Regions from separate parts of the Sulfitobacter sp. M13 genome, predicted to be linked through region 1. Evidence: riboswitches for the same ligand, from Rfam matches in the RefSeq annotation. Region 1 holds a riboswitch; the other holds the start of a gene.

What was found. Region 1 has a riboswitch for thiamine pyrophosphate ahead of thiD (bifunctional hydroxymethylpyrimidine kinase/phosphomethylpyrimidine kinase). Riboswitches for the same ligand answer to the same signal wherever they lie in the genome.
Region 2: linked by a shared signal. The riboswitch ahead of thiB (thiamine ABC transporter substrate binding subunit) and the one ahead of thiD (bifunctional hydroxymethylpyrimidine kinase/phosphomethylpyrimidine kinase) in region 1 are both predicted to bind thiamine pyrophosphate.

Annotation. Positions count from the first base shown of each region.
Region 1 is NZ_CM130281.1:1,815,974-1,825,552, reverse strand. Features, by position in the region: gene ACVBAU_RS08740 (thioesterase family protein) at 1-411, opposite strand, end outside; gene ACVBAU_RS08735 (arsenate reductase/protein-tyrosine-phosphatase family protein) at 606-1,448, shown strand; gene ACVBAU_RS08730 (ArsJ-associated glyceraldehyde-3-phosphate dehydrogenase) at 1,456-2,454, shown strand; gene arsJ (organoarsenical effux MFS transporter ArsJ) at 2,451-3,704, shown strand; gene ACVBAU_RS08720 (TRAP transporter permease) at 3,742-5,679, opposite strand; gene ACVBAU_RS08715 (TAXI family TRAP transporter solute-binding subunit) at 5,769-6,959, opposite strand; TPP riboswitch at 7,486-7,586, shown strand; gene thiD (bifunctional hydroxymethylpyrimidine kinase/phosphomethylpyrimidine kinase) at 7,654-8,460, shown strand; gene ACVBAU_RS08705 (FAD-dependent oxidoreductase) at 8,457-9,452, shown strand; gene thiS (sulfur carrier protein ThiS) at 9,436-9,579, shown strand, end outside.
Region 2 is NZ_CM130281.1:579,487-589,065, forward strand. Features, by position in the region: gene ACVBAU_RS02655 (thiamine ABC transporter ATP-binding protein) at 1-666, opposite strand, end outside; gene ACVBAU_RS02660 (thiamine/thiamine pyrophosphate ABC transporter permease ThiP) at 653-2,209, opposite strand; gene thiB (thiamine ABC transporter substrate binding subunit) at 2,185-3,162, opposite strand; TPP riboswitch at 3,197-3,295, opposite strand; gene aroC (chorismate synthase) at 3,388-4,488, shown strand; gene ACVBAU_RS02675 (DMT family transporter) at 4,590-5,567, shown strand; gene ACVBAU_RS02680 (cyclase family protein) at 5,678-6,625, shown strand; gene ACVBAU_RS02685 (branched-chain amino acid aminotransferase) at 6,707-7,576, opposite strand; gene ACVBAU_RS02690 (MarR family winged helix-turn-helix transcriptional regulator) at 7,737-8,249, shown strand; gene ACVBAU_RS02695 (response regulator) at 8,246-8,947, shown strand; gene ACVBAU_RS02700 (exodeoxyribonuclease VII small subunit) at 9,085-9,327, shown strand; gene ACVBAU_RS02705 (polyprenyl synthetase family protein) at 9,314-9,579, shown strand, end outside.

The sequences.
Region 1 (9,579 bases):
GCAGGCGGAAAATAGGACGGTGTGTCGTCTGGCCTTGGGGGGGGCTGCTGGGGCGGTATGGCCCACGTTCAACTGGCTTTCCTGCGCATGCCCGAAAGAAAACGTGCCCGTCGCGGCGACCTTGCCGTCGATCTCGGCGCGGGTGGCGATGGTGGTGATGTTACGCCCTTCGCGCAGCACCTCTGAGTGGATCGTGGGGGCCTGTGACACGGGCGCGGTAAAGTTGATCAGGGCAGACCGCAGCGCGGGCAATTCAGGACGGTCCCGACGGGCAGCATTGACCAGCAACGCACCGGTAAACCCGCCAAAGGCTGTGCGCCCCTGGGCCCAGTTCTCTGGCACCTGATAGCGCGGTGCGGCGCCGTCTTGCTCTGCTGTGGCGAGTACCTCGGCCAGGGTCACATCTGTCATGTCGGGTCCTTTATCAGTCTGTCGCAACGCGTCGGCGCGCCGCTTGCCAATCGATGACCGCAATATACCAGCCGCGCAAGACACCCCGCCCCACAAACGCCACGTCACCTCGGACAAAGCCGCACGGCGAGAATCTGATGCTGGACAGCAAACAGGTGTTGACGGATGCTTTGTGTTTTACATATTCACGAATTATGGAATCATTACTTACAGATCGACTCGCCACCCTGAGCCATCCGCAGCGTTTGGCTGTATTCCGCCTTCTGATGCGGCGCTATCCCGATGCCTTGCCTGCGGGCGAGATCGGGCAAGTACTAACGCTCAAACCCAGCACCGCGTCGGTGTATCTTTCGGCGCTGACGCAGGTCGGTCTGATCACGCAGCGGCGCGACGGGACGCGGCTTTTGTATACCATCAACCTTGATGCCGCGGGCGAGGTCGTCTCGGGTCTGTTCGTGGATTGCTGTCGGGGGCGCGCCGATCTGTGCCCGCCCCCGTTCTCTGACCTCATCAACAAGGCGCAGAGGATGACCCAGCCAAAATTCAACGTGCTTTTCGTATGTACCGGCAATTCCGCCCGCTCCATCTTTGCCGAAACGATCCTGCGCGACATGGCGGGCGACCGGTTCACCGCCTATTCTGCCGGCACCCTGCCCCGGTCCGAACTGAACCCCCTTGCGTTTGATATGCTGAAAACCAAGGGGCATGACGTCGACACGCTGCGTTCAAAACATACCTCCGAGTTCCAAACGGCGGACGCGCCGCAGATGGATTTTGTCTTTACCGTCTGTGACCACGCCGCGAACGAGGAATGCCCTACATGGCCCGGCCAGCCTGTGTCAGGCCATTGGGGTTTGCCCGATCCGGTCAAAGCCGAAGGGACAGAGGCCGAACGACGACTGGCTTTTCAACAGACATATGGCGCGCTGCACAACCGGCTTTCGGCCTTTACCGCGCTGCCTTTCGATGCGCTGGACCGCGCTGCCTTGCAAAAACGGGTTGATGCCATCGGGGCGGCCCAAGTGACCACAGGATGAAATCACCATGACCACCTATGCTTTGAACGGCCTTGGACGCATCGGAAAACTGGCGCTGCGCCCCTTGCTGGAACAGGGCGTAAAGATCGCCTTTATCAACGACTCCGTCGGCGATCCGGAAATGCACGCGCATCTGCTGCAGTTCGATTCCGTCCACGGCCGCTGGCCTGCGGCATTCAGCGTGGACGACAGCGCGATCACCATCGATGGCACGCGTATTCCTGTGACCAGCACCAAGTCGATCAAGGACCTGCCGCTGGACGGCGTGGACGTGGTGATCGATTGCACCGGCGCGTTCAAGACCGAGGCCAAGCTCGCCCCCTATTTCGAGGCGGGTGTGAAAAAGGTCGTCGTCTCAGCGCCGGTTAAAGACGGGCCGACGGCGAATATCGTCTATGGCGTGAACGACGATACCTATGACCCCGCAGCCCACACGATCGTCACCGCCGCCAGCTGCACGACCAACTGCCTTGCGCCCGTGGTCAAAGTGCTGCTGGAAGGCATCGGGATCAAGCATGGGTCAATCACCACGATCCATGATGTGACCAACACACAAACCATCGTGGACCGCCCCGCCAAGGACATGCGCCGGGCGCGATCAGCGCTGACCAACCTAATCCCCACCACCACGGGATCAGCCACGGCGATCACGCTGATCTACCCTGAATTGACCGGCAAGCTGAACGGTCACGCCGTGCGGGTGCCGCTGCTGAATGCGTCGATCACCGACTGCGTGTTCGAGCTGGAGCGTGAGACGAGTGTGGAAGAGGTCAACGCCCTGTTCAAAACCGCCGCCGAAGGGCCGCTAAAGGGCATTCTGGGCTATGAGGAACGCCCGCTCGTGTCGTCGGATTACACCAATGACACCCGCAGCGGGATTGTTGATGCGCCGTCTACGATGGTGGTGAATGGCACGCAGGTCAAAGTCTATGCGTGGTATGACAACGAAATGGGCTATGCGCACCGTCTGGTGGATGTGGCGCTGATGGTGGGCGGCAAGCTGTGACACGCCCTGCCGGATTTACCGCTTATATTGCCGTCACAGCCGCCTATTGGGCGTTCATGCTGACCGACGGGGCGCTGCGGATGCTGGTGCTGCTGCATTTTCACACGCTGGGGTTCTCTCCGGTGCAGCTGGCCTATCTGTTCGTGTTGTACGAGATCGCAGGTGTCGTGACCAACCTGTCGGCGGGCTGGATCGCGGCGCGCTTTGGACTGACCTCGACACTTTATGCGGGGCTGTCGTTGCAGGTTATCGCCCTGCTGGCGCTGACGCAGCTTGATCCGGCATGGAGCGTGACTGCCTCCGTCGTGTTTGTGATGCTGGTGCAGGGGCTGTCTGGCGTGGCCAAGGATCTGGCCAAGATGAGCTCTAAATCCGCGGTCAAGCTGTTGGCCCCTACAACGGGGGGCGGGTTGTTTCGCTGGGTCGCCCTGCTGACCGGATCGAAGAACGCGGTCAAGGGCGCGGGCTTCCTGCTGGGGGCGGGGATGCTGGCCTTGCTCGGGTTTGTCCCGTCGGCGTTGTTGATGGCCGCGATCCTGTTCGTGATCCTGATCGGCGTGATCATCGGTATGCCCGCGGGCCTGCCCGTGGGGCGCAAGGACGCCAAGTTCACCGAAGTGCTGTCGAAGAACCGCAATATCAACTGGCTCAGCGCCGCGCGGCTGTTTCTGTTCGGGGCGCGCGACGTGTGGTTTGTCGTGGGCATCCCGATCTATTTCTACGCGGTGCTGTCTGATGGCAGCGTCGAAAGCAAGCGCGACGCCTTCTTTATGATCGGCAGCTTTATGGCGGTGTGGACGATCTTATATGGTGCCGTGCAAGGCTGGGCCCCGCGTATCTTGAGAGCCGACCGCCGGACCGAGCTTGAGACACTAACCCAAGCCCGTCACTGGAACCTCGCGCTTGTGGTCGTGCCGGCCTTGTTGGCAGCGCTGGTCTGGATCACGCCTGCACCCTCCGCCGCGCTGACGCTGACGATTGTTGGCGGCTTGCTGGTGTTCGGGGCGATCTTTGCGGTGAATTCAGCCCTGCACTCCTATCTGATCCTCAGCTTCACAGAGGCCAAGCGGGTCACGATGGATGTGGGGTTCTACTATATGGCCAATGCGGCCGGACGTTTGGCGGGCACGCTGCTATCGGGGTTCACCTACCAGATTGGCGGGCTGGCGCTTTGTCTGGCAACAGCGGCTGTTATGTTGGCGCTTAGCGCCTTTGGGACGGCACAGCTGCGCCCGACCCAAACCTCATAAGGGACGGCGCGCGAGGTCACCCCCCGCGCGCCCTGTTTCAAGGCACTGCAACCACGCCGTTGCGGTTGTCACGCCAGATCACCGCGACGATCAGGGCCGACGCGACGCCGCCAATCAGCGTCGTCAACAGGCCGGGAAAGCTGAACGCAAACCCCGCGATCCCCAGCGGCAGACGCAGCCAAGGCCGCACCATGCCGACGCCCAGCAGATAGCCTTCTAGCCCGCCGGACAGCAGCGTGATGCCAATGATGATCGACGGCAGCACATAGATCAGCGGCGTCAGGTCCCCCTGCAACACCAGCGCAGGCTGGAACAGGAAGAACAGCGGCACAAAGTAGATCACAACCCCAAGCCGCATCGCGGTAAAGGACGTCAGCATCGGCTTGGCCCCCGCAATGGTCGCCGCAAGAAACGCCGCAGCGCCAACGGGAGGCGTGATCACCGACAGCATCGCGTAGTAGACGATAAAGAAGTGCACCGCGACGGTGTTCAGCCCGCCGATTTCGATGATCGCAGGCGCAAGCGTGACCGCAAGGAAGATGTAGGCCACAATCGCCAGCCCCGCCATCCCCATGATAAAGCAGGCCAAAACCCCAAGCGCGATCACAAGATAGACGTTATCCCCGCCTAAGGCGACCAGACCCGATGTCATCGACCCCGTGACGCCCGTGATCGTCAACGCGCTGACAACAAAGGCAATCGGCAGAATGATCGCCGCCGTTTGCGTGACCAGCGTGCCGACTTGGCGCAGGGTTTCAAAAATACGCGCCGGTGTCATCATGGTTTCACGCTGCAGGAAGCTTAGCGCGATCATCAGGGCACTGGCGTACCACGGGGCATAGTATTCCCACCGCATATACAGCAGACCCCAGACCAGAAAGATCATGACCAGCAGGAACGGCCAGCCACGCTTCATTACCTCGCGGGCAGAAGGCAGGTGTTCGGGTTTCATTCCCACAAGCCCTTTGCGCGCGGCATAGGCGTCAACCTGCAGGATCAGACCGAAATAGAACAGCGCCGACGGCAGGATCGCAGCAATCATCACGGTCGCGTAATCCACCCCGATGGTGATCGCCATGACAAAGGCAATCGCCCCCATCACCGGCGGCATCACCACACCGCCAGTCGAGGCACATGCCTCGATTGCGCCGGCGTAATGGGCCGGGTAGCCGACCTTTTTCATAGTTGGAATAGTGATCGACCCGGTGCCCGCGATGTTGGAGAAAATCGACCCCGACAGCGACCCGAAAAAGGCGCTGGCCACGATAGACACTTTCGCAGGGCCACCGCGGTATTTGCCAAAGCCCGCATTGGCGAGATCAATAAAGAACTGCCCCGCTCCCGTCGCAATCAACACGCCCGCAAAGACCAGAAAGCCCAGCACGATCTCGGCCACGATCTTGGTCGTGATGCCCATCAGGCCTTCGGTGCGAAAGACATGCGCTTCGATCATGCGTTCGAACGTATAGGGGATGCCCATAAGGAGCCCCGGGAAATAATCTGCGACCAGTGGGTAGAGTCCAAGGATAAGGACCACCAACAAGAACGGCACGCCTCCCGACCGCCGCGCGATCTCGAGCATCAGCAGCCACAACACCACACCGGCGTAAAAGTTGGTCCAGCCCGCCTGAACGATCTCCCATGCGTACATGGAGAACCACATGCAGATGCCAAAGCCCACGGCGGCCGCCACGATGTCATAGATAGGCACGCTTGTGTGCGATTGCTTTGCCGGCAGCGCAATATAGGCCGCGGCAAGGAAAGTGCCGATAAAGACCCAGTAATACTGCCCCTCAATCAGGCGCCGCCCGCCAATGGGCACGCCAAACACATAGGCCAGCCCCAACCCGAGGCCAAAGGTACACAGCACCACAAAAGCAATGCTGGTGAATGAAAATAATCCCCCTAGGCGCGTCGTCTCTGACGCGGGATCGACAGCCGCTTCAGCCGCTGGTTGTTGATGAGTCGCTGACATGGAAAATCCTGCAATTAAAGCCGCTTATGCGATATCTTTAAGAGGACGGAGCAGCGGTACCACTCCGTCCTTTTGTCGGTCCGGTGGCGTTACAGACGCGAGCGGAAAGGCTCGAGGCCGTCGGTGTGCTTGGCCAGAATGTCGAGGTATTCCTGGTTCTCAAAGTTCATCTCGACGCCCTGTTCCATCGCTTCTTTCATGCCGGCGTTACGCGCGGCGATCCAGGCGTCCATCTTTTCGATGGCTGCGGTGTTCCAGGTATCGTCTTCTTCGGTCCACTGGCCGATTTCGCGCAGGTATTTCACCGTGCCCTCATGCACCGGGATCGGGTTGGCATCCAGGAAGTTGCGGAAATGCTCGATCGACATACGGGTCGCCAACGCATGCGATCCTTTGTAGTTGTCGTGGGATTCATCGATCCATTTCGCCATGTTGTAAACGAAGTCCTCGTCTGCCGTGACCGGCACGGCGTAGACAAAGTTCGATGTCATGGAATCAACGCCTTTGGCGGTGCTTACGCCCATGGACATCTTCGACGGGATGGTCATGGGGCGGTGGCTCAGATAGCCGTCCCAGCCCTCTTTGTTGGCAGGATCCATCGGCAGCCAGCGAATGCTGCCCGGCGCGCCTTCCATCTCGGACAGGACCGAGGAGATCGGCGAACAATAGGCAACGTCAGATTTACCTTCGACGACCGAGCGGCAGTTTTCACTGTAGCTTGAGGCAGGAACGAACTCGATCTTTTCTTGCGCTTCCTCTGGTGTCATGCCGATAAACGCGGGCAAAGCTTTGGTGATCGCGGCCACAATCGCGGGCGAGAAAACGCCGGATGTGACGCGCACGCCGCCTTTACCAATGTCTTCAAGGGTTTGCAGATCGGAATCCCCGGCCACAACAAAGCCCCACGGCGTATCGTTATGGTGCCACATGATGCGTTGCGGCATTGGTTTGGCCGAGGCATAGCCGCCGACCCCTTCCGCCTGCAACGCCATTTCCGACGCCGAGACAGAGGCAATTGCGACATCCTCGCGGTCGGTCAGACGCTTGTAGCGCATGGGTTCGCTGTCTTCGGGTACAATCCGAACGGTCGTGCCGGTTTCTTTTTGCAGCGTGGGCCCCCAGCCGTTGGTCGAGGCAAAGCTGCCCGTCGACGTACCCGGCGTGGCGATCACCAGCAGGCGCGGCCATTCATAGTCTTGCGCCATAGCAGCACCGGAAAGCGCCATGGATACGGCGATAGACCCGACGGCGGCCTTGGCAAAACGTGTCATATTTTTCATGTGGTTTCTCTCCCTGTTTTTCATCTTTGGATTGTTCGGGATTGCCGCATCACGGCTGCCGCAGAATATGCAGATGTCACGCGGCACCTCCCAATGCTCAACGTAACGCGTTCGGTATGACCCGCTGAACGGGCAAAAAAACGCGTCCTCCCGAGTGCCGAACTCCCTCCTCCCGAGGTTGTCCGACTCAATCTATTTAACAGCCTAGGGGTTAGATATTTCGATGCCAATACCGCAGAACAGAACTTGATACCGCAGCGAGGCATGGGTTTTTGGCAAACCGCCTTAGCTTGCTGATGCCAAAGGGTTAACGGCGTCGAATATGGGCTTCGTTACGTTACGTTGCTTTGGGTTACGAGGTGTTATTTCGACTGACAAGCGTCAGGAGAGCTGTCGAAACAGGCCGGATTTTGCCCAAATAAACGCCACTATCGGTCGAATATTTTGCAGCTTGCACCGATCGGTGAACTTGGCTACGCCTAAGGCAACGACGCTGTTCGCCCCTCATTTGGGCAGCAGCATTAACATCTATCCGTCGGGGTGCCCTTTGGGGCTGAGAGGTGCAAGCACCGACCCGTCGAACCTGATCCGGGCAATACCGGCGTAGGGAACGGGTATCTTTGTGCAGCGGCCTGGTGTCGATATCGCAAAGCTCATTCTTGCGTCCGTTTGTCCGCCACTGAGAGGCGAACACGTGACCAAGAAGACCCCCATTTCCCTAACCATCGCCGGTTCGGACAGCGGCGGCGGCGCCGGCATTCAGGCGGATATCAAGGCGATGTCGGCCAATGGTGTTTATGCCGCCAGCGTGATCACCGCCGTCACCGCGCAAAACACCCGTACCGTCAGCGCCGTTCATGAAATCCCCGCCCAGATTGTGTCGGCCCAGATCGACGCCGTGCTGTCGGATCTGGATGTGCAGTCGATCAAACTGGGGATGCTTTTTTCGCCCCAGATCATTCAGGCGGTGGCACAGGCGCTAGTCGGTTTCAAAGGGGCCGTCGTGGTTGATCCGGTGATGATCGCTAAATCCGGTGATGCGCTGTTGCAGGACCAAGCCGTCGCAGCGCTGATTACTTATATCCTGCCAGGCGCCGATCTGCTGACCCCCAACCTGCCCGAAGCCGCCCGCCTGCTGAACCAGCCCGAAGCCACCACCGCTGACCAGATGGTAGCGCAGGCTCGATGTCTGCTTGATATGGGGCCTAAAGCAGTACTGATGAAAGGCGGACATGGCGCGGGCGACATCTGTAGCGACGCGCTTGTCACCGCGCAGGGTGTTGCATGGCTGTCTGCACCGCGCATCGACACGCGCAACACCCATGGGACGGGTTGCAGCTACGCCGCTGCCATCGCCGCACAGCTCGCGCATGGCGCCCCCTTGGCCATCGCGGTACAGGCGGCCCATAGCTATCTCCACGAGGCTATCCGCGCCGCCGACCGTCTTTCTATCGGTACCGGCCACGGCCCCGTGCACCATTTTCACGCGATCTGGCCATGACCCGCATCACCGTCATCGGCGCAGGCGTGGCAGGGCTGTGCATCGCGCGCGTCCTTCTGGATCGCGGGGCCCGCGTGCATCTGATCGACCGTGCCAACCAGCCCGGCCCGCAGGGGTGTTCGTGGTGGGCGGGTGGGATGCTCGCCCCCTATTGCGAAGGTGAAAGCGCCGAAGAACCCGTGGTGCGGCTCGGTCAACAAGCGGCGGACTGGTGGGCGCAGCATACGACGTCCCTCCAGCGCTGCGGCTCGCTTGTCGTCTCGCCAGCGCGGGACACAAGTGATCTGACGCGCTTTGCGCGACGCACGGATAGCCATAAAACTTTGACCACCACAGAGATCGAAGCGCTTGAGCCCGATCTGGGCGATCGCTTTGCCAAGGGCCTGTTTTTCGAGGACGAAGCTCATCTGTCCCCCCGCACTGCGCTGGCAGAGCTGTGGCGCGGACTGGTCGCCGACGGGGCCACCTTCGAACAATGCGAAGCCGACCCGGATGCGCGCGCGAAAGACGGGTTGGTGATCGACTGCCGAGGCTACCATGCACGCGCCGATATGCCCGCGTTGCGTGGGGTGAAGGGTGAGATGGCGCTGCTGTCCTGCCCCGACGTCTCCATCAACCGCCCTATTCGCGTGCTGCACCCGCGTGTGCCAATTTACCTCGTGCCGCGGGGGGACGGTGTTTACATGCTGGGGGCCACGATGGTCGAAGGCCGCGCAGGCTGTCACGCCAGCGTCCGGTCTGTGCTGGAACTGCTAAGCGCGGCCTACGCGCTGTCGCCCGCTTTTGGCGAGGCCGAGATCCTCGAGATCGGCGTCGACAGCCGCCCCGCCTTTCCCGACAACCTGCCGCGCATCGAACGGCAGGGCAATCTGATCCGCGCCAATGGCCTTTATCGCCACGGTTTTCTGCTGGCCCCCGCGCTGGCAACGATGGTGGCCGACCTGATCCTTGACGCCAAAACACCGGAGATATTCCATGAAACTACAGCTTAACGGTGCCCCGATCGACAGCGACGCGACCACTCTTGCCGCCTTGCTTGAGGCCGAAGGATTTGGCGGGGCCAAGGTCGCCACGGCCGTGAACGGCAGCTTTGTCCCAGCCACGCTGCGCGCGACGCAT
Region 2 (9,579 bases), 1.2 Mb from region 1:
GGGCGGATTATCCATAAGTGCTGCAGCGGGCTGCGGTGCCTGCGCAGTGCCGCCTTCGACAAAGATCACCTGATCCGCGATACGGCGCACGTCTTCGGGGGCGTGGGTCACCATGATCAGCGCTGCGCCGGTTTCTGCGGCCAGCTCTGCCACCAGATCAAGCATATCGTTGCGCAGGGCAGGACCAAGTGCGGCAAAGGGTTCATCCAGTAACACCAGCGGGCGCGCCTGTACCAGCACACGCGCCAGCGCCACACGGCTTTGCTGCCCGCCCGACAGTTCCGCAGGTTTGCGTGTTGCCATATCCTGCAGCCCGACCCGTGCAAGCGCATCTTCTACGCGGGATTGTTCGGCGCTGCGCAGCCGCAGGTCGGGGCGCAGGCCAAGGCCGACATTCTGCAAGACGCTGAGGTGGGGAAACAGGTTGTTGTCCTGAAACAGCATCGTTATGGGTCGCGCGCCGGGGGCGGCGTGGGTGATGTCCGCGCCCTGCCAGAGCAGCTTGCCCTTGCTCAACGGTATAAATCCGCAAAGCGCCCCCAGCAGTGTCGATTTCCCCGCCCCCGAGGGGCCGATCACCGCATAGGTTTGCGCGGGCGCAATGGTCAGGTCGGCGTGCAAGGCAAAGCTGCCTTGGGTGATCTGCGCGGTCTCAAGCGTCAGCATGCCAGCGCCCTCCCTTGTCGAATATCCAGAAAATCCCGAGCGATAACGCCAACAGGATCAGTGCCGCACCGGCGGCGGCCTCCATCCGGTAGGCCCCCATCAGCCGGTACATTTGTAGCGGTAGGGTCGCACTGTCAGGGTCAGCGAACAAGGCGATGACCCCCAGATCGCCCATCGACAGCGCACCGGTCAACCCTGCGGCAAATCCGATCTGCGGGCGCAGCCGTGGCATGATCAGCCTACGCCAAAGAGGCCAACCGCGCAGCCCTAACATTTGCGCCTGCCTGCCGTAAACCTGAACCGTGTCGCGCAGGCGGGGCACCAGAATTCGTAGAGCAAAGGGTAGGGCCATCAGCGCATTGACCAGCGCCGTCACGGGCAAGGCCAGCGCAAAAGGGCTGGCGACAGGGTTGATCAGAATGAACCAGCCGGTGCCGATCATCAGCGGCGATGCGGCAAGACCCAACAGGCCCACTGCCTCTATGCCGCCGCGGGCGCGGGTTGCAATCCAGCCCGCGAGGGGCAGGGCAAGCACCAGCAACACCCCCACGCTGATCAACGCCACGGTGACAGAGGTTCCCGCTGCCTGCCATACGCTGACAGGCATCTGCGGCAGACCGATCACCCCTCGCAGCACGACCGAGGCCAGTGGCAACAACAAAAACCCCGCCGCCAGTGTGATGAACAGCGCATCCAGCCCCCGTTGCAGCCCGCCGCGTGCATCCCACCGTTGTAGCGGGCGGTCCTGCCCGCCCCCCAGACTGATGACGGGGATGATCCACAACGCCAGCGCCGCTGTGCTACCGGCAAGGCCAAGCTGCACCAGCGACAGCAGTGCCGCGCGGTTCAGGTCAAAGTCGAAACGGAACGCTTGATAGATTGCCAGCTCGATCGTGGTGGCACGGGGGCCGCCGCCCAGTGTCAGGGCCACGGCAAAACTGGTCAGGCAGATCACAAAGATCAACGCCGCTGTGCCGGGCAGGATCTGGCGGAGCAGGGGCAGTTCAATGCTGCGGAACACGGCGCGGGGGGTAAGGTCAAGCTGCGCTGCCAGCCGGAAACGCTCAGCGGGCACGGTTTGCCACGCCTGCAACAGCAGTCGCGTTGCCAGTGGCAGGTTAAAGAAGACATGTGCCAGCACGACTCCGTGCAGCCCGTAGATAGAGATGCCGGACAGTCCGACCAGCGCCAGACCCGCATTCAGCCAGCCCGCGCGGCCAAACACCGCAAGCACCCCCAGCACGGCGACGATCACCGGCAGGATAAAGGGCGCCCCAAGCAGCGTCACCAGCAGCCCGCGCCCGACAAAGCGCCGCCGCGCCAGCGCACGGGCCACAGGGATCGCCAGCGCGGTAGAAAGCAGCGCAGAAAGCACGGCTTGTAGCACGGTAAACCGGATCGCGGCCCAATCGGCGGGGCCAAGCCCGCTGCCGAACTCGGCCCGCCACAGCACGGCCACTACCGCAACAAGGATCAGCGCTGCCACAAAAAGGGCGGCGCTGATGCCGGACTTGGTGCTTATTGCGAGAGAGCGGAAAGCCATTCGGCCAATGCTTCCTCGCGCAGGGCGGGCACGTCATCGTTCGGGATCAACAGCGCCTTGCCCGGCTGGATCAACTGGTCGAAACCCTCTGGCAGACCCCCTTGGGGCGTAACGGCGGGGTACATCCAGTTGGTCGTGGGCAGCACAGATTGCGCGGCGTCAGATACCATGAACTGCATGAATTGATCGGCCAGCGCGGGCTGGTCGGTGCCCGCCAGTTTGCCGACGACTTCGATTTGCATGTAGTGCCCTTCGTCAAAGGCGGCGGCGGCTTTGGTCGCGTCTTCTTCGGCGATCAGGTGGTAGGCGGGGGACGTGGTATAGCTCAGCACCATGTCGGCCTCGCCTTCAAGGAACAGGCCGTAGGCTTCGGACCAGCCTTTGGTCACGGTCACGACGTTATCCGCCAAACCTTCCCAGATCGCGGGGGCCTCGTCGCCGTAAGCCTCCTTGACCCACATCAGCAGACCCAGACCGGGGGTAGAGGACCGCGGGTCTTGGATCACGATTTTGAGGTCACTGTCGGCCAGCGCGCGAAAGTTTGCAGGCGGTGTCAGATCGGCGTTATGGACAAAGGCAAAATAGCCCCAGTCGTAGGGGGCAAAGCTGTCGTCCTCCCATGTGACGGGCAGGTCGTAATCCGCATCAACTGTGGCAGTCGCGAACAACCCTGTTTCCTTGGCCGCCGCGATCAGGCTGGTATCAAGCCCCAGTACCAGATCGGCGTCAGAACGCGCGCCTTCCAGCTTGAGCCGCGCCAGCAGCGCCGCGCCATCGCCCATGCCGACGAATTTCAGATCACAGGCACACTCTGCTTCAAAGGCAGCTTCGATCACCGGGCCGGGGCCCCATTCGGCGACAAAGCTATCGTAGGTATAGACCACCAGTTCAGGCGTATCGGCCAGCGCCGAGGTGGCGAAAAGTGTGGTGGCAGCAAGTGTAAGATACTTCATGGCATCCTCCAAAATGCGGCGTCAGAAAGCGTTGGAGGTGTGTCCAGACCTTCCCTCCGCCGGTGTTAACCGGTTCAGGTTCAACGGGTCCGTGCGCGCACATCTCAGCCTATTGGCCCCCCGAGGTGCCTTATCGGTAGAACGCCTGTGGCCCACGCGCAAGGTGAAACCCCTTGAGGCATGGTCCTGCCCCCGTTAAGGATCACCGCCAAAGGAGCACATCCCATGTCGATCAACAGCTTTGGCCATCTTTTCCGCGTGACCACCTGGGGCGAAAGCCACGGGCCTGCTTTGGGGGCCACGGTTGACGGCTGCCCCCCCGGTGTGACGATCACCGAAGAGATGATCCAGCAGTGGATGGACAAGCGCAAACCCGGCCAGAACAAATACACCACGCAGCGCCGCGAAGCGGACGAGGTGCGGATCCTGTCAGGCGTGTTCGAAGGCGTCACCACCGGCACACCGATCCAGCTGATGATCGAGAACACCGACCAGCGGTCCAAGGACTACGGCGACATCAAGGACAAGTTCCGCCCCGGTCACGCCGACATCACGTATTTCCAGAAATACGGCATCCGCGATTATCGCGGCGGCGGGCGGTCATCGGCACGTGAAACCGCGTCGCGTGTGGCCGCAGGCGGACTCGCCCGCGAGGCGATCAAGGCGATTGCCCCGAAAGTGCAGATCACCGGTTACATGGTGCAGATGGGCCCGCATAAAATCGACCGAGATACGTTTGATTGGGACCAGATCGAACAGAACCCGTTCTGGGTGCCCGACGCCAAAGCGGCTGACGACTGGGCCGCGTATCTGGACGGTCTGCGCAAGTCAGGATCGTCCGTTGGCGCGATCATCGAAATAACGGCACGCGGCGTGCCCGCGGGCCTTGGCGCGCCGGTCTATGGCAAGCTCGACACCGATCTGGCCGCAGCGATGATGAGCATCAACGCCGTCAAAGGCGTCGAGATCGGCGAAGGCATGCCCGCCGCCATGCTGACCGGAGAGTTGAACGCAGACGAGATCAGCATGGGCGCCGACGGCCCTGTCTATTCGTCGAACCATGCGGGCGGTATTCTGGGCGGCATCAGCACCGGCCAAGACATCGTGCTGCGTTTCGCGGTCAAACCGACGTCGAGCATCCTGACCACGCGCAAAACGATCACAAAATCCGGCGAAGACACAGAGATCATCACCAAGGGTCGCCACGATCCGTGCGTTGGTATCCGCGCCGTGCCCGTGGGCGAGGCGATGATGGCCTGTGTGCTGCTGGATCATATGCTGCTGCATCGCGGTCAGGTCGGCGAAAATCAGGGCGTCATCGGCTAAGTTGCGCAGGACGCTCGGATTTTCCGCACATGGGCGGGAATAACACGCGCAGGTTGACGCCGGGTCTTGCAACTTGAAACGCACAGGCGCAAGTATTCGCCATGCAAAGCACCACGACAGAGCACCGCCCCGGCCGGGCCATCGCCCTTAAACTGGGGGCGGTCTTTCTGTTCTCGGTCATGGCGGCCCTCATCAAGATCGCGACGGACACCGTGCCCGCCGCCCAAGCCGTGTTCTACCGGTCGTTTTTTGCCTTTCCGATGATCATCCTATGGCTGTGGCAACGCGGTGACCTGCGCGACGGGTTAAAGCCAAGCAACCTGATGGGGCACGTCTGGCGCGGTATCTTCGGGACAACGGCGATGGCGCTGACCTTTGCGGGGCTAAGCCTGCTGCCCCTGCCAGAGGTGACGGCTATCGGCTATGCCACGCCGCTCTTCACCGTGATCTTTGCCGCGATATTATTGGGCGAACAGGTGCGTGTGTTCCGCCTGTCCGCTGTGGCGATCGGGTTGATCGGGGTGTTGATCGTTCTGTACCCCCGCTTCACCGTGGAGGGGGATAGCGTGTCGCAACTGGCGATGATGGGCGCGATTATGGTGGTGGCTGCGTCGATCATGCGTGCGCTTGTCCAGATCCACGTGCGCCGTCTGGTGCAAACCGACAGCACGGCGGCCATCGTGTTCTACTTTTCACTCACCGCGACCTGCCTTTCGTTCTTTACCCTGCCCGCAGGGATGGTGATCAATTGGGAGCCGCTTTGGTGGGTTAATCCCGGTTGGCAGGTCTCGGCGTTGTTGATCCTGTCGGGCATGATCGGCGGGGTGTCGCAGATCATGATCACCGCGTCATATCGCTATGGGCCAGTGTCGATGCTGGCCCCATTCGACTATGCCTCGATGATTTTCGCGGTGCTGATCGGCTGGGTGTTGTTCAGCGAAATCCCGACACCTGCGATCCTGATCGGGGCCGGTCTGGTCATTGCGGGCGGTGCCGCGATCATCTGGCGGGAACGCCAACTGGGGCTGGACCGGTCCAAGTCCAAGGCGAGCAGCACCCCCCAAGGAACCCCAAGCTGACAGCACGCGAAAATGCGTGTCAGGATTGCAATTCGTGCTAGCCTGACCCTCTGGGGTGTGGAATCGCAGGTCTCCTGAGTGTTCCGCGCCCTGCTTTCTGGGAGGGAAACATGAAATTAACCAAGATTATTGCTACTGCCGTATCCATCGGTTTCGGGGCAACTGCCGCATGGGCGCAAGACTGCGCCCCGTCGCAATGGGGGGCAGAGGATCAATTGGGATCGGCCAACCTGATCAGCGACGCCCGCACGCTAGAGGCGGCCAAACTGATCAAACAAGGCAAATCCATGCCGCTGGGGATCGTGATCGGACCGGACACCCCTGCCTTTCCGCCGCGGTCTTTGAACCTGCAAATCGTTCAGCCCAACCAGCACGGTGGGCAAAAACTGTCGTCCTTTGGCTATGAAGGCAACTATAATGACGACTTGCTGCAAACCTGGATCGGAATCGGGTCGCAGCTGGACGGGCTGGGGCATCTCGGGGAAAACGGGATGTACTATAACTGTCTGGACGAAAAGGAAATCTCGGCAATCAGCGGCCTGACAAAATTGGGGACCCACGCTGTGCCGCCCTTGGTCGGGCGCGCTGTGATCATTGATATGGCCAAGCATATGGGCAAGGACGTGCTGGCCGCCGGAGAGCATTTCGGCGAGGCAGAGATCACCGCCGCGATGGAAGCGCAACAGGTCACTGTGAACGAAGGCGATATCGTCCTGTTTCACACCGGTTGGACCGATGGCATGATGGAAAGCGACCCAAGCGCGTGGGGGTCGACCGAACCGGGGCTGAATAACGAAGGCGCGGTGTTTGTCGCAGCGATGAATCCGATGGCCGTGGGCGCAGACACGTGGGGCCTAGAGTCCATTCCGCCGAAAGAGGGTGACAAGGTGTTCTATGGTCACGTCACGCTGCTCAAGGACAATGGCATCTATATTCTGGAAACCATGAACACGGGCCCCTTGGTCGCTGAAGGGGTGCAAGAGTTCATGTTCGTGCTGGGACAGCCGCTGATCAAAGGCACGGTGCAGGCGATGATCAATCCGGTCGCGCTTTACTGACCCGCTAGGTTCACGCGCATCGCGTAAATGAAAACGGCGCGGGGGCTGAACCCTCGCGCCGTTTTGCGTATGCGGGCCGGTTCAGGCCCGGACGAGCTTTTCGTAGTCTTCCGAAATCTCGCGGGTCAGCGCGCCGACCTCGAAGGTGTAGTCGCCGATCTGGCCGACGGGCGTGACTTCGGCTGCGGTGCCGGTCAGCCAGCACTGTTCAAAGCCTTCCAGCTCTTCGGGCATGATGTGGCGTTCATGCACGGTCAGGCCCTTGTCTTTGAGCATCCCGATCACGGTCTGACGTGTCAGCCCGTTGAGGAAGCAATCGGCCAGCGGCGTGTGCACTTCGCCGTCCTTTACGAAAAAGATGTTCGCGCCGGTCGCTTCGGCCACATAGCCGCGGTAATCCATGAACAGCGCGTCAGAACAACCCTTGGCCTCTGCCGCGTGTTTGGAGGTGGTGCAGATCATATACAGACCAGCCGCTTTGGCGTGCACGGGGATCGTCTCGGGCGAGGGGCGTTTCCATTTGGAGATGTCGAGCTTGGCACCCTGCATCTTGGCGTCGCCATAATAGTTGCCCCATTCCCAGCCGGCGATGGCCAGCCGCACAGGGTTGCGCGCCGCCGAAACACCCATATCAGGTCCCGCGCCGCGCCATGCGACTGCGCGGACATAGGCGTCGGTCCAGCCGTTCGCCTTGAGCATTTCGTATTTCGCGGTCTCGATTTCATCGACGGAATAGGGGATTTCAAAATCGAGGTACTCTGCCGATTTCCGCAGCCGTTCAGAGTGTTCGCGGCTTTTGAAAATCTTGCCGTTGTAGCAGCGTTCGCCTTCGAACACCGATGACGCATAGTGCATGGCATGGGTCAGAATATGGACATTGGCCTCGCGCCAATCGACCATTTTGCCGTCCAACCAGATTTTGCCGTCGCGATCGTCATATGCGCCGTCCATGATGTATCCTTCCTCAAAGCACCTTGGGGTTTATGAAAATTGCGTCAAACCCGCTGCGTGCAGACATATAATTACGCAAAACATGGGATTCGATAGCCTTTGACACTTGGAAAGTCAACAACGCTGACGTAAGCTCTTGGCGCAGCAACGGGAGACGACAATGGCGGACGGACGCGGCCCATCATCACACACGGGCGAGAACCTGCTATTCCTAACGGATGAACAGCTGCGTCAGGGGATCGAGGCGATGTTCTTTGCCTACCGTGGTTTCACGGCCGACCCCGACAAGATACTGGTGGACATGGCCTATGGTCGCGCACACCACCGTGCAATCCACTTTATCAACCGTGCACCGGGCACGACGGTGAACAACCTGCTGGGGATTTTGGGTGTTACAAAACAATCCCTTAATCGTGTCTTGCGCACGTTGATCGCCGATGGTCTTGTCAAAAGCCAAGTGGGAAAAACCGACAAGCGGGAGCGGCATTTGTATCTGACCGACGCAGGGCGCGCGCTCGAACAGACATTGTCTGATGCACAACGGATGCGGATGCGCAGCGCGTTCCGCGATGCCGGACCAGAAGCGGTTGCGGGTTTCCGCACCGTGCTGGAGGCGATGATGGACCCTGAAATGCACCACAGCTACACGCGCCTAAAGGAGAATGGCGCATGAAAGAGGCAGATGCGCACCTGCTGATCGTCGATGATGACGAACGTATCCGGTCTTTGTTGCAAAAGTTTCTGATGCGGCATGGCTTTCTGGTGACCACGGCCCGCGACGCGGCCCATGCACGGCGCATTCTGGCGGGGTTGGATTTTGATCTGATCGTGTTGGATGTGATGATGCCGGGCGAGGACGGGCTGAGCCTGACCCGTGGTCTGCGCGAAACCATGCAAACGCCAATCCTGCTGCTGACCGCCAAGGGCGAGACGGAAAACCGCATCGACGGGCTGGAAGCAGGGGCGGATGATTACCTTGCCAAACCGTTTGAACCCAAGGAGCTGCTGCTGCGGATCAACGCGATCCTGCGCCGTATGCCGGACACCCGCGTCGCAGATGCAGCGCCCAAGGTCCTGTCGATGGGCGCGATCCGCTATGATATCGAACGCGGCGAGCTGTGGCAGGGCGACGATCTGGTGCGATTGACCGCCACCGAAATCCAGCTGATGCGGATTTTTGCCGCCCAGCCGGGGGCGGCGCTCAGCCGGTCCAAACTGGTCGAAGAATTAGGCCGCGACCGCGGGCAGGCGCAGGAACGCGCGGTTGATGTGCAGATCACGCGTCTGCGCCGCAAAATCGAAGATAACCCCAAACAGCCCCGCTATCTGCAAACCGTACGCGGCGCGGGCTATATGCTGGCACCCGACTGACGCCCCCTAGCTGCAGGGGGTTTGATCCGCAAAATTGGCGCAAGAGAATTTGCGCCCAATAAATCGGCACGGTCACTGGAAGCCAAAGCGCGGGCGGGCTATGTTTGGGCCAAGTTTGATTGATGGGATTCACGGCAATGACAGATACTCCGGTAGAAGAGATGAGCTTTGAGGCGGCGATGGCGGAACTGGAAAAGGTTCTGGGCCAGCTAGAGCGGGGCGATGTGGCGCTGGACGAAAGCATTTCGCTGTACGAACGCGGTGCCAAGCTCAAGAAACGCTGCGAAACCAAGCTCAAGGAAGCCGAAGAGAAAGTTGCGCAGATCACGCTGGACGGCGACGGCAACCCTGTCGGAGTGACTCCTGTTGACGGGGTTTGACATCTCGCTTGAGACCGAGCTGACGCGAAAGCCCTTTGCAGAGGCGTTGCCAAAGGCTGCGGATCTGGCGATCGGCCAAATCCTGCACGGACTTGGCGGGCTGGACGGCACTGTGGCCGAGGCGATGCGCTATGCCGTGACAGGCGGCAAGGGTCTGCGGGCGTTTCTGGTGATCGAAAGCGCGCGGTTGCACGGGGTGATGGGCGCGCAGGCCGCCCCCGCCGCTGGTGCCATCGAGGCGTTGCACGCCTA